DNA from 3 places in the Citrobacter werkmanii genome. Region 3 is predicted to be linked to each of the others. Evidence: predicted binding sites of a transcription regulator. Region 3 holds the regulator's gene; each other region holds the start of a gene.
What was found. The regulator PurR, encoded in region 3, represses purine synthesis genes. The targets are predictions, from matches to a motif close to CANGCAAACGTTTGCNTG.
Positions count from the first base shown of each region.

Region 1: purT (formate-dependent phosphoribosylglycinamide formyltransferase) is a predicted target of PurR. The motif match lies at 2,798-2,815, and genes of this name have one in related genera.
Region 2: carA (glutamine-hydrolyzing carbamoyl-phosphate synthase small subunit) is a predicted target of PurR. The motif match lies at 1,796-1,813, and genes of this name have one in related genera.

Region 1 covers NZ_CP044101.1:3,003,387-3,007,604, reverse strand. Annotated here, with positions in the region: gene edd (phosphogluconate dehydratase) at 1-840, shown strand, start outside; gene kdgA (bifunctional 4-hydroxy-2-oxoglutarate aldolase/2-dehydro-3-deoxy-phosphogluconate aldolase) at 875-1,516, shown strand; gene purT (formate-dependent phosphoribosylglycinamide formyltransferase) at 1,585-2,763, opposite strand; gene yebG (DNA damage-inducible protein YebG) at 2,896-3,186, shown strand; gene yebF (protein YebF) at 3,308-3,661, shown strand; gene FOB24_RS15160 (tellurite resistance TerB family protein) at 3,756-4,218, shown strand, end outside.
Region 2 covers NZ_CP044101.1:1,008,477-1,012,694, reverse strand. Annotated here, with positions in the region: gene carB (carbamoyl-phosphate synthase large subunit) at 1-409, opposite strand, end outside; gene carA (glutamine-hydrolyzing carbamoyl-phosphate synthase small subunit) at 428-1,576, opposite strand; gene dapB (4-hydroxy-tetrahydrodipicolinate reductase) at 2,032-2,853, opposite strand; gene FOB24_RS05525 (alanyl-tRNA editing protein) at 3,122-3,754, opposite strand; gene FOB24_RS05520 (LysR family transcriptional regulator) at 3,847-4,218, shown strand, end outside.
Region 3 covers NZ_CP044101.1:2,484,926-2,489,143, reverse strand. Annotated here, with positions in the region: gene FOB24_RS12595 (MFS transporter) at 1-951, opposite strand, end outside; gene cydH (cytochrome bd-I accessory subunit CydH) at 1,127-1,216, opposite strand; gene purR (HTH-type transcriptional repressor PurR) at 1,514-2,539, shown strand; gene punR (DNA-binding transcriptional activator PunR) at 2,536-3,468, opposite strand; gene punC (purine nucleoside transporter PunC) at 3,582-4,218, shown strand, end outside.

The DNA.
Region 1 (4,218 bases), 520 kb from region 3:
GATCTGTCCGATATCGTGCCGCTGATGGCGCGTTTGTACCCGAACGGTCCGGCGGATATTAACCATTTCCAGGCGGCGGGCGGCGTACCGGTGCTAATGCGTGAGCTGCTGAATGCGGGTCTGCTGCATGAAGATGTGAATACCGTTGCCGGATTCGGTTTATCGCGTTACACCATGGAGCCGTGGCTTAACAACGGTGAACTGGACTGGCGCGAAGGGGCGGCGAAATCACTGGACAGCAACGTGATTGCCACCTTTGACCAACCTTTCTCCCACCACGGCGGCACTAAAGTGCTGAGCGGTAACCTCGGGCGCGCAGTGATGAAAACGTCGGCGGTACCGGTTGAAAATCAGGTTATTGAAGCGCCGGCAGTCGTTTTTGAAAGTCAGCACGATGTGTTACCGGCGTTCGATGCCGGTCTGCTTGACCGCGATTGCGTAGTTGTTGTGCGTCATCAGGGACCAAAAGCGAACGGAATGCCAGAATTACATAAACTCATGCCGCCACTTGGTGTATTATTGGACCGTTGTTTCAAAATTGCGTTAGTTACCGATGGACGACTTTCAGGTGCTTCAGGTAAAGTGCCTTCAGCAATCCATGTAACCCCAGAAGCCTATGATGGCGGTCTGCTGGCAAAAGTACGTGATGGCGACATCATTCGTGTGAATGGACAGACAGGTGAATTGACGCTGCTGGTTGACGAAGAAGAACTTGCTTCACGTCAGCCTCACATTCCAGACCTCAGCGCATCGCGCGTGGGGACCGGACGTGAAATGTTCAGCGCGTTGCGTGAGAAGCTGTCCGGAGCGGAGCAGGGCGCAACCTGTATCACTTTTTAAGACTTATTTTGTAATCAGGCGAGAGAAAACTCTGATGAAAAACTGGAAGACAAGTGCAGAAGCAATCCTGACCACTGGCCCGGTTGTACCGGTTATTGTGGTTAATAAACTGGAACATGCGGTGCCGATGGCAAAAGCGCTGGTTGCAGGTGGCGTGCGCGTTCTGGAAGTGACCTTACGTACTGCATGTGCGATGGATGCCATTCGCGCGATCGCGAAAGAAGTTCCGGACGCCATCGTCGGCGCAGGTACTGTACTGAATCCGCAACAACTGGCTGAAGTCACCGAAGCCGGTGCGCAGTTTGCTATCAGCCCGGGTCTGACCGAGCCGCTGTTAAAAGCTGCAACGGAAGGGACTATTCCGCTGATCCCTGGCATCAGCACGGTTTCTGAACTGATGCTGGGTATGGACTACGGATTGAAAGAGTTCAAATTCTTCCCGGCGGAAGCGAACGGCGGTACTAAAGCGCTGCAGGCGATTGCGGGCCCGTTCTCTCAGGTACGTTTCTGCCCGACCGGTGGTATCTCTCCGGCGAATTACCGTGACTACCTCGCGCTGAAAAGCGTGCTGTGCATCGGTGGTTCCTGGCTGGTTCCGGCAGATGCGCTGGAAGCTGGCGATTACGAACGCATTACCAAACTGGCTCGTGAAGCAGTAGAAGGCGCGAAGCAGTAAGCCGTTAATGTGTAAACCGTAGGCCGGATGCGGCATCAACGCCTTATCCGGCCTACGGGGCTGGTTTTTTATCCTGTAACTTTCACCTGTGCGGCGGCGTGTTTCGCGCGTTCAACCGCGTCTTCAATGGTTTGCGCTGTAGCCAGTACCACGCCTAAACGACGGCTCCCGTCGATCTCCGGCTTACCAAAGAATCGTACTTGCAGGCCAGCGCCCACGGCGGCCTGTACGTTATCAAACGTCACATTCTGGCTGCTAAGTTGCGGCAGAATAACGGCGGAAGCGGAAGGCCCATACTGACGGATTGCGCCAACGGGCAGACCGAGAAATGCGCGGACGTGCAGGGCAAATTCAGACAGGTCCTGCGAAATTAAGGTCACCATCCCGGTGTCGTGCGGGCGAGGGGAGACTTCGCTAAAAATGACCTCATCACCGCAGACAAACAGCTCCACGCCAAACAGACCGTAGCCGCCTAACGCCAGCACGACTTTACGGGCAATCTCCTGCGCGCGCGCCAGCGCCAGGTCGCTCATCTGCTGAGGCTGCCAGGATTCACGATAATCGCCATCTTCCTGACGATGCCCTACCGGCGCGCAAAAGTGTACGCCATCAACGGCGCTAACGGTAAGCAGGGTAATTTCAAAATCAAAATCTACCACGCCTTCGACGATAACGCGCCCGGCGCCTGCCCGGCCTCCCTGTTGAGCATAGTTCCAGGCTTCGGTGAGCCGATCGGCTGAACGAATAAAGCTTTGCCCCTTACCTGAGGAACTCATTACTGGCTTCACGATGCAAGGAAAGCCTATTTCGGCGACGGCCTCGCGAAAGCGAGTTTCGCTCTCTGCAAAGCGAAAAGAAGAGGTTGGTAAAGACAGCTCCTCTGCGGCGAGGCGACGGATCCCTTCGCGGTTCATGGTCAGTTGGGTCGCTCGCGCGCACGGCACAACGTGTTGCCCTTCCTGTTCCAGCTTTACCAGCATATCCGTGGCAATCGCTTCTATTTCCGGCACGATATAATGTGGTTTTTCACGCGCGACAACCTCGCGTAACGCTTCGCCATCCAGCATGTTGATAACGTATGAGCGATGGGCAACGTGCATGGCTGGCGCGTCGGGGTAACGATCCACGGCAATGACTTCCACACCCAGGCGTTGGCATTCGATCGCCACTTCTTTACCCAGTTCACCTGAACCTAATAACATCACTCGCGTTGCTGCGGGACGCAGCGCTGTGCCTAATAACGTCATAAATTAATCCCCTGTTTTATCTGGGCGCAGTATATACGAAAACGTTTGCGTCTGTCTTTATTACCAGGTTGATTTTGGGGCGCAAAAAGAATATACTGTACATAAATACAGGTAATTTAAGAGGCTGCAAAAATGGCGGTTGAAGTTAAATACGTAGTCATTCGGGAAGGTGAGGAAAAAATGTCGTTTACCAGCAAAAAGGAAGCCGATGCGTATGACAAAATGCTTGATACAGCGGATTTGCTCGACACATGGCTGGAGCAGTCACCGGTAGCGCTTGAAGACGAGCAGCGTGAAGCGCTTTCCCTGTGGCTGGCTGAGCAAAAAGATGTGCTGAGCGCCATCCTGAAAAACGGCAAGCTGCCGTCTCCGCAGGCCGTTAAAAATGACGCGCACGCTGAGGATGATACCCAGGCTGCCTGAAACGACTTGCGCTCCTGACGTTTTGTACCATGCTTTTCCCTGAATCATTGTGCAATCCCTGACGTCCTTTCGCATTGCTACATGCAACCGGAAAGACGAAGGGGAGATAAAGGAGAAAAAAATGTATAAAAAAAGAGCGTTATTAAGCCTGCTGTTGTTATCTGCCAGCGTATCTGTTTTTGCGGCAAATATGGAAAGCAAAAATGTTCAGTTTCCAAAATGCGAAGGGCTGAATGCTGATGGTATTGCGGCGAGCGTGAAACGTGATTATCAACAAAATCGCATCGCGCGCTGGGCTGACGATCAAAAGCGTGTTGGGCAAGCCGATCCTGTCGCCTGGGTTAATACCCCCGATATTACGGGCAAAGATGGCAAATGGTCGGTCCCGCTGACGGTTCGCGGAAAAAGCGCGGATATTCACTATCAGGTAAAAGTCGACTGCCAGGCCGGAACGGCGGAGTATCAACCGCAGTAATGAGCGTATTTGCACATCTTTTGATGAGCTGAACACTTCCTGACATCCCCTCGGGTACGCTTTGACGATTATTCGTCTGTACTTGAGGGGCAAAATGGCTAACTGGCTGAACCAACTACAATCTCTTCTTGGGCAAAAAGGATCCTCCGCATCATCTTCCGGCGAGCAAGGGCTGAGTAAACTTCTGGTCCCTGGCGCGTTAGGCGGTCTGGCGGGATTACTGGTTGCCAACAAATCCTCACGTAAGTTACTGAGCAAATACGGCACCAGCGCGCTTCTGGTGGGTGGTGGTGCGGTTGCCGGAACCGTGCTGTGGAACAAATACAAAGATAAAGTTCGCGCCGCGCATCAGGATGAGCCGCAGTTCGGCGTACAAAGCTCGCCGCTGGATGAGCGAACTGAACGCCTGATCCTGGCGCTGGTTTTTGCGGCTAAAAGCGATGGTCATATTGATGCCAAAGAGCGTACCGCCATTGAACAGCAGCTTCGTGACGCGGGTGTTGAGGAGCAAGGCCGCGTTCTGATTGAGCGGGCTATCGAACAACCGCTGGATCCTC
Region 2 (4,218 bases), 1.5 Mb from region 3:
TCATCGCCACGTCGAAACGACGGCGGTCTTCTGCTTTATCAATCGCATCAGCGGTCGCACCAATCATGGTTACACCGAACTCTTCCAGCACGCCCTGACGCTCCAGCTCCAGCGCGCAGTTCAGCGCGGTCTGGCCGCCCATGGTTGGCAGAACCGCATCCGGACGCTCTTTTTCGATGATTTTGCGTACCACTTCCCAATTGATCGGCTCGATGTAGGTCGCATCGGCCATTTCCGGGTCGGTCATAATGGTTGCCGGGTTAGAGTTCACCAGAATAACGCGGTAACCCTCTTCGCGCAGCGCTTTACACGCCTGGGCGCCGGAGTAGTCAAACTCACACGCCTGACCGATAACAATCGGGCCCGCGCCCAGAATCAGGATACTTTTTATGTCTGTACGTTTTGGCATGGCTTTTATTACTCCTGATTATTTCGCGGACTGACGGTATTGCTCAATAAGCTCGATAAAGTGGTCGAACAGCGGCGCCGCATCATGCGGGCCTGGGCTCGCCTCCGGGTGGCCCTGGAAGCTGAACGCCGGTTTATCGGTACGGTGAATCCCTTGCAGGGTACCGTCGAACAGGGATTTGTGGGTCACGCGCAGGTTGGCTGGCAGCGAGTCTTCATCCACCGCAAAGCCGTGGTTCTGCGCGGTAATCATCACCACATTCTTATCCATGTCTTTCACCGGGTGGTTACCACCGTGGTGACCAAACTTCATCTTGATGGTCTTCGCACCGCTCGCCAGCGCCAACAGTTGATGGCCGAGGCAGATGCCAAATACCGGAATATCGGTCTGGAGGAATTTCTCAATCGCTTCGATGGCGTAGTCGCACGGGGCCGGGTCACCTGGGCCGTTAGACAGGAAGATACCGTCCGGATTCATCTTCAGAACGTCTTCCGCAGAGGTTTTCGCCGGTACCACCGTCAGGCGGCAGCCGCGATCCACCAGCATACGCAGAATGTTGCGCTTGGCGCCAAAATCGTAGGCCACCACGTGGAACGGCAGCTCTTCTGCAGACTTCGCTTCCGGCAGGTCACCCGAAAGCGTCCAGCTACCCTGGGTCCAGCTGTAGGATTCAGCGGTGGTCACTTCTTTTGCCAGGTCCATCCCATTTAAGCCCGGGAACACTTTGGCTTTTTCTAAGGCCAGCGCAGCATCCAGATTATCGCCTGCAATGATGCAGCCGTTCTGAGCACCCTTCTCGCGCAGCAGTCGCGTCAGCTTACGGGTATCGATATCGGCAATCGCCACAATATTATGGCGCTTGAGGTAAGAAGAGAGGTCTTCGGTGTTGCGGTAGTTGCTGGCAATCAGCGGCAGGTCGCGGATGACCAGGCCTTGCGCATGTACCTGAGAAGATTCTGCATCGGCTTCATTGGTGCCGACATTACCGATATGAGGATAAGTAAGAGTGACGATTTGGCGGGAATAGGAAGGATCAGTGAGGATTTCTTGATAACCGGTCATTGAAGTATTGAAAACGACTTCCCCAACCGCCGAACCTGTTGCCCCTATGGCCCGACCGTGAAACTGGGTTCCGTCTTCCAGAACCAATAGCGCTGACTTAATCAAAACACCCTCCAGAGAATATTCACTCACTTTATTTGCATATTAATTCATTAACACCTCATGAATCAATGCAAATTTGCTTACCTATGGATTTCTGGCAAACGGCGGCATTCTAGAGATAGCCCACGTAAAAGTCTACCCAAAAGGGCAATTTTTATTATTATTTTACGCCACTGGGATAAATCACTCGATTTAACAGGCAAAAAGATCAGCTAACTCAGGGTGGAAAACGCTTGCGGTAGATAAAGAGTGTAAAAAGGGGAGCAGCGAGAGAAAAAAGTGGACCACTTGGTCAAAATTTACATTCAGATAACAGAATGAAGCATAAAAACATATATAAAAACCAGCTTAGATAAAAAATAAAACCAAAAGCCAAAAAATTAAAGGGCAATAAAATATTGCCCCATGTAATCAAATAATTATGATTACCATAACCACATCACGAAGGGTAATAAAATCTATAAACTGCGTAAATCAAGTACATCTTTCATATCAAAAAGACCATTTGACTTAGATTTCAGCCAAACCGCCGATCGCACTGCGCCATTGGCAAAAGTCATGCGGCTGGACGCTTTATGGGTGATTTCAATACGCTCGCCAATATCGGCAAACATCGCGGTATGTTCGCCGACAATGTCACCGGCGCGTACGGTCGCAAAACCAATAGTGCCCGGCACACGCTCGCCGGTATAACCTTCGCGCGAGTAGACAGCGCAGTCTTTCAGATCTTTATCCAACGCCCCGGCGATCGCCTCACCCATCGCCAGCGCGGTCCCCGATGGGGCGTCCACTTTGTGGCGGTGATGCGCTTCGATAATCTCAATATCGGTATAGTCCCCCATCACTTTTGCTGCTTTCTCAAGCAGTTTCAGCATGACGTTAACGCCGACGCTAAAATTCGCAGCGAAGACGATAGCAATCTCCTGCGCGGCATCGCGAATAGCCTGTTTACCGGCATCATCGAACCCGGTGGTACCAATCACCATTCCCTTACCGTGCTGGCGGCAAAACGCCAGATGCGTCAGCGTACCTTCCGGTCGCGTGAAATCGATGAAAACATCGAAATCATCTTTCACCGCCTCAAGGCTGCTTTGTACGGTAACCCCCGTTTTCCCGGCTCCCGCTAACTCTCCGGCATCGCTTCCCAGTAAGGAAGAGCCTTCGCGCTCCAGCGCCGCGCCAAGCTGTACGCCATCCATGCCAAGTGTGGCCTGAATCAACTGACGCCCCATGCGTCCTCCGGCTCCCGCGATGGCAACGCGGATTTGTGCATCATGCATAGCTATTCTCTTTTGTTAATTTTGCGTAAATCGTTTTCAGAGTAACCAGCGCATCGCTGCGCCGCCAGCCGAAAACGTCGATAATTAGAATTTAATGATAAACAGAGGGGAATATCAGTAAAAGACATGATTCATCCCGCAGGATGAATCATTGCTGGAGCACTGGAAAGAAGTCAAACTTACTCAGTATGGCGCAAGGTGATGGGAAAACGATGGAAAACCGAGCAGAAACCAGCCAATCTGCGTAGATATTTTCGCGAGTGCGGTTTTATGGCACGAGCGTGTAGGTGACGATCATCTGCCCTTTTTTCATCTTCACCTGAGTAATCGTCACCTGCCCAATGTCGGATAAACGCGCAACATGCGTACCGCCGCAAGGGTAAGCGGGCAGCTCACCGAACCCGACTTCGCGCAAACCGCCGTCGAATGTCACCCGGCGAGGAAGATCCTCCGCCTGCCAGGCGTTGATTTTCGCCAGCAGTGAGGCGCCGTCCGGCAGCGTACTGCTGCCTTTTGCGGAAAACGTAATCCGCCCTTCGCCAGGCCAGTGGTGCGCTTTTACCGGTTGCCATCCGTACTCTGTACCCGCCAACCCGATAAGGTGCCCCGCAGAGTGCAGCCGCGCATGCAGCTGACGCTGTGTCGCATCAACTCTCAGGCTGATTACGCCAGGCGCAATCGGTGTCTCCACGATATGCAGCACATCGTCATCACGCACGATCACCGTCTCGACGGGGATCTCATCAATCCAGCCAGCATCCGCGGGTTGCCCACCGCCCTGTGGGTGAAATAGCGTGCCATCCAGCACCACCGCATAGCCTCCTTCCGCTCGCGCTGTACAGCTCATCACCGTGGCCTGGCCTTCGGTGTTATCACAAGTGTAATAAAGACGTTCGGTCATGATTGCTCTCCTCTTGATAGGAAGAGTATATTCACTTTACTGACGGCGATAATCCTGCGCCGGTTCAATGCATCTTTGCCTGGTACGCACAAATGAACCCTAACCTTCTTCCTGACCTTGCCACCTTTGTGTTGATTATCGACCAGGGGAGCTTCTCTGCCGCCGCCAAAGTCTCAGGTGCTACGCCTTCCGCTATTAGCCGCAGCGCATCACGCCTCGAGAAGGCACTGGGCAGCAAACTGCTGCACCGTACGACGCGCAAGCTGGCGCTTAGCGAAACGGGCAAAATAGTGTATGCGCACGCGCAGGAAATGCTGCATGCGGCGCAAATGGCTGTCGACTCAGGCAGCAGTCGACAAGCCATCGCTCAGGGGCAACTGACCCTCAGCGTGCCGAAAGCGGTGGGGCGATTTGTCATTCATCCACTGATGGCCGAATTCTTTACGCGCTACCCACAGGTGGAC
Region 3 (4,218 bases):
GCGCATCACCCGCATCTGCAACGGCGGAACCACCGCAAACGTCGCCGCGCCCCAGACGACCATACTGACCGCCGCCCCCAGCTCATTACGCGCGAGGAAGGGAATGGCCAGCATAATAACCATCAACAACAGCAAAAAGCCTTTAAGCGTACCGTTGACAGAACGATCCGCCAGTTTGCCGCCAAGATAGTTTCCGATCGAGAATCCGACGCCAATTAATACCAGCATTCCGGTCACAAACACCGGTGTGGCATGGGTAATGCTGTGCAGCACCGGCGAGATGTAAGTATAAAGCGTGAACATCGCGCCTGCGCCCAGCACAGTGGTCAGCAGAGCCGACAGCACCTGTGGGCGCATAAGTACCGCCAGTTCGCTGCGGACATCAGGGCGCGCTCCTGCCCCACCTTTCGGTAATGAGAAGAACAGGCTGACCATAGCGATGACGCCCAGACCCGCCGTCGCCATAAACGACATCCGCCAGCCGATTGTCTCACCAAGCCACGTCGCCGCGGGAACACCGCCAATATTGGCAATCGTTAACCCCATAAACATGGTTGCCACGGCACTGGCTTGCTTATGTTTAGGTACCACGCTTGCGGCGACCACAGAGCCGAGACCAAAAAAGGCGCCGTGATTAAGACTGGTCAAAATACGTGACAGCATCAGCGTGGTGTAATCCGGCGAGATAGCGGAAAGCACGTTGCCCAGCGTGAAAATAGCCATCAGGAATATCAGCGCATTACGTCGCGCGCGATGGGACAGCAGCAGTGTCATCAGCGGAGCCCCCACCATCACGCCAACCGCATACGCGCTAATCAGCATCCCGGCCGCGGGAATCGAGACATCCACCCCTTTGGCAATCACGGGCAATAATCCCATTGGCGAAAATTCGGTGGTGCCAATGCCAAACGCGCCAATCGCCAGCGCCAGTAAGGGATAATTGATTTTCATATATCGACTCCGTAACGTCGAGCCGTGGCGCGACATAAAATAAGAGTCAAAAGCATGACATTGATCGCAAAATTAATAAAGTTAACAAAATTGCAAAAGACTTTTGCTTATTCGCAAACAATAGAGGGGGAATAGATGCGGAAAGGATGAGGGAGAGCTAACTCCCTCGGGGAAATCAATGCAGCGCTGCGGTCAGGCCACCCGCGACGATCAAACCCAGAACAATAATGGTAGTCACTAACGAAAATTTCAGATCGGTGCTCATCAAGTTTTCTCCTTTTTATTCCCACACAAAAAGTGATATTGCGCATTTTTACACACTTGAAAGCAAAAATCTCTCACGATTTATATTGATAACTGCTTTTAACTCTTCCCCTTTTCGTTAAGATCAGACAAAATTCCACGCTTACTTGATTAGCGTACCGGCCATTGACCCCTTCCTGACGTTCCGTGTCGTTTTCCCGGCGTGCCGCAACCCCTACGTTGCGTTAAGGGTGTGTGAAGGCAAACGTTTACCTGGAGTATTCTCAGGAGCTTAGGATATGGTCTGGAGTGAGATGTAATGGCAACAATTAAAGATGTAGCGAAGCGAGCAAACGTTTCCACTACAACCGTATCACACGTAATTAACAAGACGCGCTTTGTCGCGGAAGAAACGCGTAATGCGGTTTGGGCGGCGATCAAAGAGCTGCACTATTCTCCAAGCGCAGTTGCACGCAGCCTGAAGGTGAATCACACCAAGTCTATCGGCTTGCTGGCGACCAGCAGCGAAGCGGCCTATTTCGCCGAAATTATCGAAGCCGTTGAGAAAAACTGTTTCCAGAAAGGCTATACCCTGATTCTGGGCAACGCATGGAACAGTCTTGAAAAGCAGCAGGCCTATCTGTCGATGATGGCGCAAAAGCGCGTTGATGGTCTGTTAGTGATGTGTTCTGAGTATCCGGAATCGCTGCTTTCGATGCTCGAAGAGTATCGCCATATTCCGATGGTTGTCATGGACTGGGGCGAAGCTAAAGCTGATTTTACCGATACGGTCATTGATAACGCTTTCGAGGGCGGTTACATGGCGGGTCGGTATCTGATAGAACGCGGCCATCGCGAGATTGGCGCGATCCCGGGCCCGATGGAGCGGAATACCGGGGCCGGTCGTCTGGCTGGCTTTATGAAAGCGATGGAAGAAGCGCTGATTAAGGTTCCCGAAAACTGGATTGTACAGGGCGATTTTGAACCTGAATCCGGTTATCGCGCCATGCAGCAAATTCTTTCACAGTCGCATCGTCCGACCGCCGTCTTCTGCGGTGGCGATATCATGGCGATGGGCGCGCTGTGCGCCGCTGATGAGATGGGACTGCGCGTACCGCAGGATGTCTCGCTCATCGGTTATGATAACGTGCGCAACGCCCGCTTCTTCACGCCAGCGCTAACCACCATTCACCAGCCTAAGGATTCACTGGGTGAAACGGCCTTTAATATGCTGTTAGACCGCATCGTGAATAAACGCGAAGAGTCGCAGTCTATCGAGGTTCATCCGCGCCTGGTAGAACGCCGCTCCGTTGCTGACGGTCCATTCCGCGATTATCGTCGTTAAGCCTGTTGTGCGGGGGCCTCATCTGGCTCCCGCAACCATTCTTTATTCAGCGTTTCGCTATCACCTAAATAGTCCAGCAACCAGCTCAGTGCTGGCGAGGTATCGTTCTGTTGCCATGTCAGACAACACGCGGCATCAGGAAAGGGATTCTCCAACTGCAGCGACACCCATTTACCGCTATCAATCCACGGCTTGGCAAAATGTGTTGGTACCATGCCTACACACAATCCCGCAGATAAACAGGTTGCGGAAGATTCCCAGTCAGGCACCACAACGCGCTTTTGGTTGTCCAGTAACCAGGTTATACGCTTCGGCAATGTACGCGAGGTATCTTCGCGCACCAGTGACGGCCAGTTGCGCAACGTATCATCGCTTAGCGGCCCCGACATTGACGCCAGCGGATGATGGCTGGCCACCACGCAGCTCCAGCTCAGCATGCCCATGTCGCGGAAGGTATAGCGCCCCCCTACCGGAATGGCCTGTGTGGCGCCAATAGCCAGCTCCACACGCCCATCGGAAAGCGCATCCCAGACACCATTAAAGACTTCCTGAAAAACCAGCAGTTCCACATCATCAAAGTGGCGATAGAAATCCACAATCATCTGCCGGGTACGTTCGGGACGGACAATGTTATCTACCGCGATTGCCAGTTGTCCTCGCCAGCCGTTGGCGATTTGTTGACATTGCTGACGAGTGATCTGCATTTTTTTGATAACAGAGCGCCCTTCTTTTAAAAACCACGCGCCGGCAGGCGTTAATTCCACATCGCGATGGCGTCGCTCAAAAAGCGGTACAGCCAGCCACTCCTCCAGTTGGCGCACGGTGTAGCTTACCGCCGAAGGTACGCGGTGTAACTCCTGCGCGGCTGAACTGAAACTGCCGTTGCGCGCAACCGCATCAACCACTTCAAGTGAATATTCCGACCACATATTCTGCCTACAAAAAATTTGAAATCAGTAAGCAAATATTAGCGTTTCACAGCGTGAATTTCACTCACTACACTCAGCGGCATTGTTCTATTGCTAAAAAAAGAGAAATGATGATGCAACCTGGGAAAGGTTTTTTAGTCTGGTTGGCGGGCCTTAGCGTGCTCGGCTTTCTGGCGACGGATATGTATCTGCCCGCCTTTGCCGCGATTCAGTCCGATCTGCAAACACCTGCATCTGCCGTCAGCGCCAGCCTAAGTTTATTTTTAGCGGGTTTCGCCGTCGCACAACTACTGTGGGGACCGCTCTCAGACCGCTATGGCCGTAAACCGATTTTACTGTTGGGTTTATCTATTTTTGCGCTGGGTAGTCTGGGTATGCTGTGGGTTGAAAACGCCACTGGTTTGCTGGCGCTACGCTTTATTCAGGCCGTTGGCGTCTGTGCCGCGTCGGTTATCTGGCAGGCGCTGGTTACAGACTATTACCCTTCACAAAAAGTAAACCGCATCTTTGCCACCATTATGCCGCTGGTCGGGTTATCACCGGCTCTCGCGCCGTTATTGGGCAGCTGGATTCTGGTCCATTTATCCTGGCAGGCCATTTTCGCCACCCTGTTTGCTATTACCCTGATTCTGATGCTTCCGGCCCTGCGTTTAAAACCGACGGTTAAAGCACGCGACGACAGCCAGGATAAACTGACTTTCGCCACACTGTTGCGCTCGAAAGCTTATCGTGGAAACGTACTGATTTATG